3 regions of the Desulfitobacterium hafniense DCB-2 genome follow, and region 3 is predicted to be linked to each of the others. Evidence: riboswitches for the same ligand, from Rfam matches in the RefSeq annotation. Region 3 holds a riboswitch; each other region holds the start of a gene.
What was found. A riboswitch is a leader RNA that binds a small molecule or an ion and turns the genes downstream of it on or off. The one in region 3 is predicted to bind molybdenum cofactor.
Positions count from the first base shown of each region.

Region 1: it holds a riboswitch for molybdenum cofactor, as region 3 does, so the genes downstream of both, DHAF_RS08470 (fibronectin type III domain-containing protein) here and DHAF_RS11030 (Crp/Fnr family transcriptional regulator) in region 3, are expected to answer to the same signal.
Region 2: it holds a riboswitch for molybdenum cofactor, as region 3 does, so the genes downstream of both, DHAF_RS13810 (molybdopterin-binding protein) here and DHAF_RS11030 (Crp/Fnr family transcriptional regulator) in region 3, are expected to answer to the same signal.

Region 1 covers NC_011830.1:1,807,947-1,812,160, reverse strand. Annotated here, with positions in the region: gene DHAF_RS08475 (cell wall-binding repeat-containing protein) at 1-488, opposite strand, end outside; gene DHAF_RS08470 (fibronectin type III domain-containing protein) at 639-1,922, opposite strand; molybdenum cofactor riboswitch at 2,038-2,167, opposite strand; gene DHAF_RS08465 (helix-turn-helix domain-containing protein) at 2,540-3,655, shown strand.
Region 2 covers NC_011830.1:2,961,684-2,965,897, forward strand. Annotated here, with positions in the region: gene DHAF_RS13805 (VWA domain-containing protein) at 1-339, shown strand, start outside; gene DHAF_RS13810 (molybdopterin-binding protein) at 580-1,602, opposite strand; molybdenum cofactor riboswitch at 1,595-1,747, opposite strand; gene DHAF_RS13815 (Crp/Fnr family transcriptional regulator) at 1,884-2,588, shown strand; gene DHAF_RS13820 (4Fe-4S dicluster domain-containing protein) at 2,593-3,189, opposite strand; gene DHAF_RS13825 (DMT family transporter) at 3,334-4,214, opposite strand, start outside.
Region 3 covers NC_011830.1:2,399,455-2,403,668, reverse strand. Annotated here, with positions in the region: gene DHAF_RS11040 (ABC transporter ATP-binding protein) at 1-628, opposite strand, end outside; gene DHAF_RS11035 (FecCD family ABC transporter permease) at 625-1,665, opposite strand; gene DHAF_RS11030 (Crp/Fnr family transcriptional regulator) at 1,672-2,394, opposite strand; molybdenum cofactor riboswitch at 2,527-2,658, opposite strand; gene DHAF_RS11025 (translation factor GTPase family protein) at 2,898-4,214, opposite strand, start outside.

The DNA of each region.
Region 1 (4,214 bases), 590 kb from region 3:
TATAAATTGCCCGCCGGGTCAAACATGGTTTTGACAGTCCCATTTATGGTAGCGGCGCCCGCCGGTCCACCGTCACCGCTGGAAGAAGCCGTTCCATTTCCCACCACAGTATGAATATAGTTTTTCTTAACATCGATACCGTACAAGGTACCGTCCTGAGCCGGAATCACCCTGATCCGGTTGTCAGTTGGAATATACAGATTCCCGGCATCATCAAAATTGAGGCCGCCATTGGGGATTCTAATTGTGGCATCTTTGGCAGGGCCATTATCCCCTAATTCCCCTGTCGCTTTTTTGGTCCCCGCTACAGTAGCGATTTCTCCCACGCCAATTCCAGGGAAACTCAATAAAGGAGCCGGCTGCGCAGCTGCCGCATACACCCTTGCCGAAGGAAATGTGCCCCAAAGGCTGAATACCATAATCAATAAAGTAAACCAGGCAACAGCTTTCCGCTTATAGACTTTTGCTGGAGACCACTTTGAATTCATCTCTTTTATCCCCTTATTTCTAAATATCAATCATCATCCACTTTGTTTATAGCTACTCTGGCCTGTCCTAATCTGCTTAAAAGGAAAGTTTCCCCGAAGTTAACCGAGGAAACTTTCCAGTTTTTTGGCCACCTTACGGAGAGAAATTAGTTATTTGGCCGCTCCTGATCCGGCCCAGGAGAATCCTACTGAACCCGCAGCATTGACCGGCACAACACGCACATAATAGGTTCTGTTGGAAACAAGGCCGGTTAAAGTTGTCGAATCACCGATAACACCGCTATCTGCTAAGCTGTACACTGCCGTCAGCGGGTCAGCATAAACTGTTGAATCGGCAATATACACATCAAAAGTATCGGTATACGGAGTAATGTTGCTATAATCCCAGGCAACATCCAGTTCCCCAGAAGATGTACCTGCCACAGCTGTCGGGATATTATCCAGCCACCCTGGCAGATCATCGCTCACTGTAGTAAAAGAAAGCGATCCTGGGGTACTGAAGGTATTGCTGCTCACATCGGTAAAGCTGGGCAACGTCAGGCTGTAGCTGTGGCTGGCATCATCGGCCCGGTTATAGACAGGATTGGTGTTGCCGTTCACCGTCTCAGGAAAGAAAAACGTAGTTTGGGCTGCATTGGCATGAGGGGTATAACATTCCGCATTGGCGGTTGCCGACCCGTTAATCGTTGGATCCTGGACCACGGCAGGACTGCCCATAAGATCCGTCCGGACATAGTTGCTGCTCAGGTCAGACAGGAATGTTGAAAGTGACGAAGAGTCGATAGGCCTGTCAAAAACAACCCCCAGATTGGATTCATAGCTCCAGTCCGTCCCAGCAGCCGGACCGCCGAAGAAGGTCACGACGGGAGCCACATTGCTGTAACCTCCAAGTGAGTCAGGTGTTCTGAAGGTGAAGGTAAAGCCCACCCTGTCGGTATAGTTGCCCAGGGTTTTTCCGGGGCCGCTTCCTGAGCCGCCACCGCCGGCACCTTGGGCATCAGCCAAAGTGGCGGCATTGATGACCACATCATACAAGGTATCGTCTGCCAAAGCGGAAGCGAAGCTCAGGGTAACCGTGCTGCCATTGGTCAGACCCGAATCGGTCACACCGCTTGCATTACTGCCCACCTGTAAATTGGTGTAAGTGAAAGAAGCCGGCGTATAAGGAGAGTTGTGCAGCTTAACCTGAAACTGTCCCCCTGTCACCTGGCTGGAGGCTAAGGATTTATTGAAATAGAGATTCAAGGTTGCCGTACCGCCGGTTTTGGTATATTCATACCCGTTAAAATCCAAGGACTTATTGCCCGTACCGGAGCCTGTGCCGTTGTAATTCAGCGCGAAGGCTGAAGGAACAAAGGAAGCGATCATCAAAACCGCCACCATGAGAACTGAAAAAAACTGCGTTCTTTTACGGCTTAAGAATTCTTTCATCATAATTTACCCTCCTTTAAAATCAGAGCAGGAGCACTCCACCGGGTCCTACTGATAGGCTTATCCCCGTCATTATCAAACACCAATCTTACTCTTCTTCCTGCTTCACCTTGATTGCAAAGCACTTTTCTTCCCTCCTTTTCAAACGTGAAGGCCTATCCGTTTCCAGACACACCCTGAGGACTTTCGTCCTGGCCGGCAACCGTAGAATTCCCTTAGGTCTCACCAGCTTGGAGATATATTATATTGGTGCCTGAACCTTATGTATTAGGCATATATTATATATGCCTTTAGTCAAAATCATTATAACACAATATAACCAAATTGAAAGTACTTTTTATTAGCTTTCAAGATGGTTTATATTAGTTTATGTAGATTTTTATCCCCTTTCTTTTCCTAAAACAATAGAAAAAGAGTTTTTTACTTGTCATGTTGGCATAAATACAATATGACTTTAGGCATTATTTGCTATAGCACCGGCTTTCAAAACAGCTGTTGTGCACTATTTCTATTACAAGTTCTGGTTCATTTTGATGGGAGCGATATTTCTTTTCAGGAGCTCAAGCCTTGATGATTGCTGCAATTCATGGCATAATATCCCATAGGAGGTGAGCCACCAAGTGGATTTTGGCAGTCACTTAAGACAACTAAGAGAGAATCATATGCTTTCAACCTCCAGGTTATCTAAGCTATCCGGCTTAAGCCAATCCTTTATCTTCAGGATCGAGTCTGGAGAAAAACAACCGACCCTGGAAACCCTGCGCAAGTTGGCCCAAGGGTTGGGCATCAGCCTGGGAGAGCTGCTCGGTGAGGAAATGCTGAGCGAGCCTCAATCACCAAAAATCAGCCGGATTATCGGTAATATACGAAAACTCCCCGTTGAGCAGGTGGATGCCCTTGATTTATTTTTGGCTTCCCTTTCTTCCAGTTACGCCGTGGGGGAAAACCCGCTGACAGTACAGGCCATTAATCTCAAAAATTCTGCCGGGGACGGCTTTGAAATGGAGGTAGTCTTTTCTTCCAATGTCTCGGCTATTATGGAGCATAGAATCCCTGACGGCACAAACCGAAATATGGCAGGATTCCATCTCTATGACGGTGAGATGAAGGAGATTCCGATTGAAATTATTTCGGGAAGCAAGAAAATGCTGGGGCAAAGGGCGGAAAGAATCTTCGTGATCAAACCCAAAATCCGGCTTACGGACGGAAGATTTTATAAGCTAACCATATCTAAGCTGCTGCAGGCTAATAATTATAAGTACTTGAAAGAAAACCACACCATATTGTTTACGACACGGGAGATTGTCGATATCACTCCATATAATAAGAAGCTATGCAGCCCTTATCTTTCCTTGGCCCTGGAGAAAAGCAATATCAATTCCGGTGACGAAAATATCCCGGTTAATACCGAAATCAGACTGACTTTTTCCAATAATGTGATTACGAAAGCAGTGCGCGATAATAACCTGCATTGCTTTTCTTTGCGCAGCAGCAAAAACCAGATTGTAGAGATCGATGTCATCATGGGGGACCCCGATGATAATTCCGATAAGAAAAAGGAGATTGTGATCCGTCCCCAACAGCACCTACTGGCAAATACTCTTTATATCCTGACCATTTCCGAAAACCTGCAGGGGGGCAATCAGAAGCTGCTGGGAAGGGATAAAGCGATTATCTTCACTACCGATGAGACCGGCGCCGCTACTGCCGGACAGGGCGGGGTAGGGATTGCCTAGACTTATCTACATCTACCCCAAGATAACACCATCAAAGCAGATTTTAAAAAGAGCCCCTCATCGCAGAATTAGACTACGATGAGAGGCTCTTTATTGTAATCCTCCAGCAGTGCATTTACGTTTAGAGCGTCACACAAAAACAAACATATCTGCCTACCCTCTCCCAACTTCCCTATGGTGTATTGCAAAAAAAGAGGGCTCTTTCCTTTTACTGAACAACACTTTCGCATGCCCTCAAATGGTGCGTCAATGCACCATTTGAACTCCCTTCCCCATTTCACCGATTCTTCTCGCTCCTGGCAAAGAAGAAGGTGCCATGATATGAATTCAACTTATCCATTTGAGCTCCTAAAAATGGTTGAAAGTTTTAAAAAAGCAGCGATTTTCTGTGATCGATAAAACTATTTCAGGCTAAAAGGGCAAGATAAAAAAATATAGTCAAAGAAGGTCAAAACCCCGCCTTGAACCTCCTGCAGAAAAGTTATATAAATAAATTGTAAAGGTCAGTTTTGGTCAGTCAACATAAGCGAACTCAAGGAGGTGGCGCTGTATGTTTTAG
Region 2 (4,214 bases), 560 kb from region 3:
GCCGAGATCCGTTCCTGGGGCCGTAAGCATTCTTCCGGCTTTACCGATTATGGCAAGGTATTTAAAGACTTTGCCCGGGATGTCCTGCCTTCACTTTCTACCCGGGGAACCCTGTTGATTATGGGAGATGGCCGCAACAATTTCCGCCCTGCCCAAGCAGACTATCTGCAGGAGATCCAAGGGAAGATTAAGCATGTCTTCTGGCTGAACCCCTTGGCTGAAAAGGATTGGACTTTGCCGGACAATCTTATGGACGAGTACAGAAACTATTGCACCCGGGTTTTTCCCTGCCGGAACCTCAGTGATCTATGGCAGATCTCTAAAAAAGTCTTCTCCTGAAGAAGCGGCGCCAGCTCTTTTATCAACGGTCCATTGCTCAGCCAAATTGCCAACAGGTTGGTAATTTGGCTGAGCAAAGGTTGTAAAAAAGGGAGCCTCGCCAACTGCTTTAAATTACCTAAAGCCGTTGGGCGAGGCTCCCTTACCTTGCACTATCAGAAAGTATAAGGGCAACCAGCGACTTCGCCTCCTTCGTAAGTATGCGTTTAAGGCACGGCGAAGCCGGGTTTTTTTTAACGCTTATTTGCCGAAGGGACAGTGAGGATAGGTACATTCCGGACACTCCAGGCACAAGCCGCCATGACCGTATTTGGCAATTTCCAGGCGGGTAAGCCGCTCACCGGCCAGAATGCGGGTGGCCACCAGGTCAAAGACCGTTTTTCTTGAGTACATGACACATCCGGGCAATCCCAGAATCGGGATATCATCCAGGTAAGCCAGCAACAGCATGGCTCCGGGAAGAACAGGAGTGCCATAAGTGATCAACTCTCCCCCCAGACCTTTGATGGCTGTAGGGGTTAAATCATCGGGATCCACGGACATGCCGCCGGTGACCAGGACCATTTCCGCGCCTTGTTCGATATGCTCGCGGATGCGTTCCTGAATCATCTCCACATCATCGTCGGCGAAGGTTTGCCCCAGCAGGACAGAACCCCATTCAGCCACTTTTCTTTGCAGAACCGGTCCGAATTTATCCTGGATACGGCCATGGTATACTTCACTTCCCGTGGTCACCACCCCAACCTTTTTGGATTGCAGGGGGCGGATTTGCAGAATGGGTTCCTCGAAGCGGCGGGCGATTCCTTCCGCTTCGATCACGACATTTTCATCAATCATCAAAGGAACCACTCTGGTCCCGGCTATCTTCTGCCCTTTCTTCACCGGGCGGTGATTATGAAGGGTGGCAAGAATAATATATTCCAAAGAATTAAGGGCGTAGATCCCTTCTTCCGAAGCATAGATTAAACCATCCTCTTCAGCAATCAGATTGACCTTTCCCTCTTTCGTTTCACTGAAAGAAAGCCCCGGACCGGCCACAGCCTTGGCCAGGCGCTCCGCCGCTTCATCTTCGTGAATAAGACCCGGAGTCTGATCCCAGACAAAAATATGCTCTTTTCCCATACTAAGCAGGGTGGGAATATCCTCTTCTTTGATCACATGACCCTTTCTAAAGCGGGCGTCTTTTGTTTTTCCTGGAATAATTTGTGTCAGATCGTGCATAAGCACCGATCCAATCGCATCCTGTACTTTAATCTTCTGCATAGGGGTTCCTCCTTTTCTTTACGGAAGGCATGTTCATTTCTAAGCATACCCTGGTTTCAGATATTTCTGAAACGGCCAAAATTCCGTAGATAGCGTCAGACTTGCTTCAGTCAGTAGGAAATATGGCTCGGCCATTCCCTATTATAAACCATAAGCAGCAATCAGGGAATGTCTCACTGCTCAAGAAAATAGTTTTTTCTACTTTTAAAGGGTTTCTGCCAAGGAATAGAGAATTTTCTTCATAATAAACTTCTATGATAGTTTATGAGAGGAAGAGAAGTATGGCTAGTAATATCACCGGGTTTGAACTATTTAAAAGCAATCCTAACTGGCAGGAACTGCCCGATTCATTTTGGGAGTTTTGTTCTGCTCATGGACGGGTTCGCCATTATGCAGCAAAGCAATTCCTTTTCTTTTTCGGAGAAGAAAGCAACTCAGTTTATTTTTTGCTCAAAGGCCGCATTCAAATCCTGCTTATGAGTGAATTTACCGAAAAAATTTTCCGGATTCTGCAGCCGCCCGCATTTTTTCCGGAAGTTGTTTTAGATAGTAAAACTTATCCTTATGCAGCCCTCACTGCTGAAGCCTCCGATGTTTTCGTTTTGGATCGCAAAGCACTGGTCCAGTATTTTAAGGAAAATCCTTCCACCCTTCTGCCTTTTTATCAAAACATGGCTTTGGATCTCCGCAGAGCCTACCGGCAAATCAAAAACATCGCTCTGGGGGATGCTCGTTCCCGGCTGGGGGCCAAACTCTTTGCCCTGGCTCATGTCCACGGCCAGGAGACCCCTGAGGGAATTCTGATCACTGTTCCTCTGACCGCTACCGAGCTGGCGGGAATGTGCAGCTTAGCGCGGGAATCCGTGAGCCGCATCTTAAGCGAATTGCGGGATTTAGGAATACTTAAAATGGAGAAAAAACAAATCACCATCAGCGATTTAGAGCAACTGAGGAGCTGGATTCACGAACGCCAAAACTCTTTGTAAAACCTTACAGGTGCGGTCGGCGGTCCAGAAAATGAGTAAGCCTTTCCTGAGGCAGGCCATTGTCTATATAGTCTTCAAGGATGCGGCCAATGATCCGGGGAAGTTCAGAAGTCTGGAGCTTTTCCCTGGACAATCGCGCCAATTGGGGATGCCTTCCCAGGCGTCCGCCGAGATGAAGAGTCCATCCCGATTCCCCGGGGAGGATTTTATCTGTGGGGCAGGAACGGACACAATCCCCGCAGCCAATGCACTTCGTCGGCTCAAATTCCAGCTCTCCCTGCCAGGATAAGGCACCTTCCTGACAAGAACGGCAGCAGGCCTGGCAGCCCGTACACCCCGCCTCCGTAAGCTTAGGCATAAGAAAACCGGTCAGACCGATATCTTTGATTTGGGGCTGGGAACAAGCGTTAGGACAACCGGCTATGCTGATCTTCGGTAAATGATGATAATGAATCACCGGAAACTTTTGCTTCAAATGGGATAATAAATCCAGATTCTTGAGCATCTGCTCTAACTGTTGGTGTAATAAAGACCAGTCCTGAGCAGATTTACCGCAGTTTCTCCGGCAGTGCTCCAGGACAAAGCCAGGATGATCGATCATTATGCCTCCTCCATTGCTCATCATTTGAACTTATTGTACCATCCCCAGACTCTGGTGTTGTGTTTTGGGTCACACTTCTCAAGTTCACAGCGGCAAATAAAAAGCATAGCCATTTGACTATGCTTAAAATGTCATTTGGGGTTGCTAAGCTTTACTCGCTTCTGTCTGCTGAGGGATATGCCTGCCTTTCCTCTCCGAAATCAATAACCCTGTTAATGTCAGTACAATTCCCAATACTGAAACTCCGGTAATTTCCTCACGCAGCACAATAACGGCAGTAATAACGGTTATGACAGGAACCAGATAAATATAAACGCTGGTTTTGACTGCGCCCAATAGTTTCACCGCCGAGTTCCAGGTCACAAAGCAAAGCGCCGATGCCCCCAACCCTAAAAACAGAATATTGAATAGGTTATTTGGTCGTGTTAATTCAGTTATGTCCGGATTGAACCCCAATATGCATAAAGCGGGTATCATAAACACCAACCCATAGAAGAAAATTCTCCGTGTTGCCTGAATGGTGTTGTAGTGAAACCCGCTTATTTTCTTGGTCAGCACAGAATAGGCGGCCCATACCACGGCAGCTAAAACAGCCAGTATATCTCCCAAGGGATTCAGTTGCAGGTTGTTGCTTCCGTTAAAGCTGATCAGGATAATCCCGACAACAGCAACACTAAAACCTATAAAAAACCGCACCCTCAATTTCTCAGTATCTAAAAACAGATGAGCAAACAAAGCGGTAAAAAAAGGTGAGATTGCGACAATTACCCCTACATTGGAGGCGAAAGTATAGGTTAATGCTATATTTTCAAGCAGGAAATACAGGGTAACCCCGCATAAACCGGCGGCGGCAAAATATAGATCCTGCTTTCTTTCCCTGATCCTGAGCCTGTGAGGATAAGCGAGGAGCAAGATAAGAAAACCAATCGCAAACCTTAAGAAAAGTATTTCCACAGGCGTTATGGATTCTAAAAGCAACTTGGTGGATATAAAGGTTGTACCCCAAATAAAAATCGTCATAAATG
Region 3 (4,214 bases):
GCCCTTCCAGCATCATGGCCTGGTCGGGGTTATGGGTGGTCATGATGATGGCATAGCCCCGTTCCGCCAATTCCTTAATCATCCGGACAGTTCTTAATTGGTTGCCAAAGTCCAGGGCTGAAGTGGGTTCGTCCAGCATAATGATTTGGGGCTCCTGCACAATCACCCGGGCAATGGTGGCCTGCTGCCGCTCCCCTCCGCTCACATCGGTGTATGGCCGCTGAGCCAGATGGGAAATCCCCATGGCCGCAATGGCCGCATCCGCTTTGGCGAAGTCTTCCCGGCCCGGCATGCGGAAGGTGCTGATATAAGGAGCACGGCCCATCACCACAAAATCCCGTATGGAATAACCATAGGCCGGGTTATGGATCTGGGGAACATAGCCAATATAGCGGGCTATGGCTTTGCGGTTCATTTTCGGCAAAGGTATCCCTTCGATGCGGATACTGCCCCGATTCAAGGTATTAAACCCGGCGATACAGTTCAGCAGCGTCGATTTGCCGGCACCGTTAGGCCCGATAATGGACAGTATCTGCCCCGGGGAGATCGTAAAGTTAACATCTTTGAACACAGTCTTGCCGCCAGGGTAAGCGAAGGCTGCCTGATTGACTTCCAATAAGCTGTTCATTTTATTTTCATCCTCTGCTTAAATAATAGCCAACCGTAGAGAGGTGCACCGATGAATCCGGTGAGAATGCTCAGGGGGATTTCACCGCTGGTCACAGTGCGGGCAACCGTATCGACCACCAGCATAAATGAGGCTCCCACGAAGATGGATAAGGGAATGACCCGGGTATTATCCGGCCCAACCAGCATACGGCAGAGATGGGGAACAACCAGGCCAATCCAGCCTACAGTACCGCTGATGCATACCGCACAAGCCGTAGTGATGGTGGAACAGACAATGGCCAGGCCGCGGATCACCCTGATATTAATCCCTAAGGAACCGGCCTCTTCATCTCCTAGAGAGAGAATATTGATGCGCCACCGTACGGCTATCAATAAGGCCATGCTGATCAGCATCGCCGGCACAATCATCATGACGTCACCCATGGAGGTGGTGGCCAAGCTGCCCATTTGCCAGAAAACGATCTCCGGCAGCTGGGTTTCCGGGTCTGCCACATATTTCAGCAATCCTAGAGCGGAGCTCATAAAGCCGGCGACAATAATTCCCGCCAGCACAAGAATTAAGTTGGAGCTGTTTCTCAGCAACTTGGGAATGGTTGTGGTAATGGCCACGGCCAGCAGCCCGCCCAGGAGGGCACAGATCTGAATTCCCCCTGCATCCAGGCCGTTTAAGATGGCCAAGGCCGCTCCCACACAAGCGCCGGAGGACACCCCCAAAAGATCGGGAGAGACCAGGGGATTTTTGAATATTCCCTGATAGGTTGTCCCGGAAATGGAAAGACCGGCTCCTACTAATAAAGCGGCGAAAACCCGCGGCAACCGCACCTGAAAGACCACATCCGCCATGGCGTCGGTCCAGGTCTGCTGCAAATCCCCAAAGGCGGAAAGCAGTATTTTCACCACATCAATTATGGACAATTCATATCGGCCCAGGCAAAGAGCGGTCAGGCTTAAGGCAACGGTCAAAACACCGGTCCCCAGAATGGCACCCAGCTGCCAAGGCTGATTATTGGTTCCCTTCAATTCGATGATCAGCACCCCACATCAAATAGCTTTCAAAAAAGTAGTCATCTTATCCTGTGCCGGTGATTCCCTTTTGACTTCGCAAGACAGCATCTCAAAATAGTTCCGGTCAAAGCGCAGCAGACCGTCATCCCGCATCTTGCCCAGCTCTTTGGACATGGCACTGCGGTTTAAACAAAGAAAATCCGCCAATTCCTGTCTGGAAAAACGGATAGTGAAGCTGTTTTCTCCCTTTTCCTGAACACAGTAAGAGAAAAAAGCCAGCAATTTTCCCCTGATACTCCGTTGTGATAAGCATTTGAGTTTGCGGCTCTGAGTGACCGCCTCCGCCGCAATAATTTTCAGGAGATTTTCCAGCATCTTGCCGCGAATACTGCAGCTTTTATTGCAGTTCGTATAGATCGTTCCGCAATTCAGCAATAGAATCTCCGACGGCTCCGCGGCGATAAAGGAGGTGAGATAACTGGGCCTTTGGGCACAGACACAGCTGCCGGCCATGGTATCCCCCTGGTGCAGTTCCGCCAGAATGCTCCTGTTCCCGAAAGCATCATCATCCTCGATATACACCCTTCCCTGCAGAATAACGCCCATGGAAACAGCGGGTTGACCCGCCTCAAAAACTTTTTCACCCTTTTTGTACCTCTGCACCCTGGTCAGCAGGCATTTGCCAATCTCCTGGAGCTCATCATCGGAAAAATGACTCAGAAATTCCACCGAACGCATTGCGGAAAGACAGTCTGCCATCCTTTTTCCCCCTTCTTCTCCTCTAAGGCCTCTACGGAACCCTTGGTTACCAAAAGCAAAAACAATAGCAAAAGCGCACTTTCGCTCACAATCGAAAATGCGCCTAAAATCCCATCATTCTGGGTCTTTGCACCTTTCTTTCCTGAGGCATCCCAGACAGGATACCCCTTTGCGGGAGGCCGGTACATTTCTATGCCGACCCTGTGAGCCTTTGCTCAGATCGCCCCCGCATAGCATGGCTTTAGCGGGAAACGATTCGAAAGATTTCACTATTCTGTTGGGTCTCTATTCAATGGATTATGACACAACCGCTCATAACATAAATAATTATAACAGGAATGGTTATAAAGCTAACAAACTCAACACAATATTCTCTGATATAAGCAAGTATAACACAACTCCCGGTCCATGTCGGTTGCATTTCCAACAGATTTCCAGCAAATACCCCTGCATCCCTAAATATATTGCAAAATAAATTTAGCGATGCGCAGGGGCATTGAGAGCTAATCCTTCTCTCTTTTAAGGAACTCTTTCATCTGCTGTTCGCTTTCGGCAGATAAGGCATCCTTCAGATAATGCCGGGTCGGCGTTTGTTGTGCCTGATAAGCCTCGATGACCTGTTTATTGGCCATTATGACTTCTTCCTTCAAATCTCGGGCGGATAATAAGGCGCACCCTGCCCCTCTGATAATGATCTGCTGCAGGCCATCGGAGGTAGCCACGGTGATCTTATACTTTTTCTGATGATCATAAGCAAACCTTTCAATATATTGATCCGCGGTTTGCGCTTCTTTGGTATAGACCATCAGGATATTATGATAATCGATGGCTTCCTCGGGATGCCCCTGAACACGATAAGCATCGAAGACGACGATAATCCGGCACTTGCGAATCCCCTGATAATTGCTTAGGATATCAAGCAGCCTTATCCTGGCTCCATCCATATTATCCTGGGCAAGCTCTTTCAGTTCCGGCCAGTCAAAGATAATATTATAGCCGTCCACAAGAAGATATTCTTCCTGGCTTTCTTTAGGTTTGTTTAAATCGGCAGGTGGTCTATAATAGCTTTCCACAGCTTTTTTCCGTTTCTGCCAAAGGGATTTTTTGCCTTGGTTGGCATAATAGGTCTGGTTGAGGATCCTGTCGATCTCCTCCGGGTCGATCCACCTTTCCTCGGCATAGGGTATCTGCAGATGAGACTCTGCATCTATGAATTCACTCTCTTTGGCGAAATAGCTTTCCACATGCATATATTCCTTGACTTGATACCAGGGGACCAAATAGCCGGAACCCTGGGCACAAAATACGGAATCGGCAGGATTATCCACATCCCTTTCCGGGTCGTACCCGGCCATAGCTATGACCTCATCCGGATTATGGCAGGGTTCATAACCCTTCAGGCTGCAAAAAAGCCTGCCCAGACCTTTGCTGTAAGCCATGACCTCCTGCTGATAGTTTCTCATTGTCGCCACGGGGGCACTGCCGGTAAGAGTTGCCCGCTCCCCTTCTATCCGGGCAAGCTGGCAGGTTCCATGCATTTTTTCCACATCGTTCATGGCCCGTCCCACCATTTTTTCCGGCAATTCCAGCTGAAAAGCATAATAAGGCTCCAACAGGATGGACTCCGCTTCCATTAACCCCTGACGCACCGCGCGGTAGGTGGCCTCTCTGAAGTCGCCGCCGTCTGTATGCTTGGTATGGGCCCGGCCTGACACTAAAGTGATTTTTAGATCGGTAATCGGTGACCCTGTGAGAACACCCTTATGAACTTTTTCTTCCAGATGAGATAAAACGAGTCTTTGCCAGCTTTTGCTTAAGCT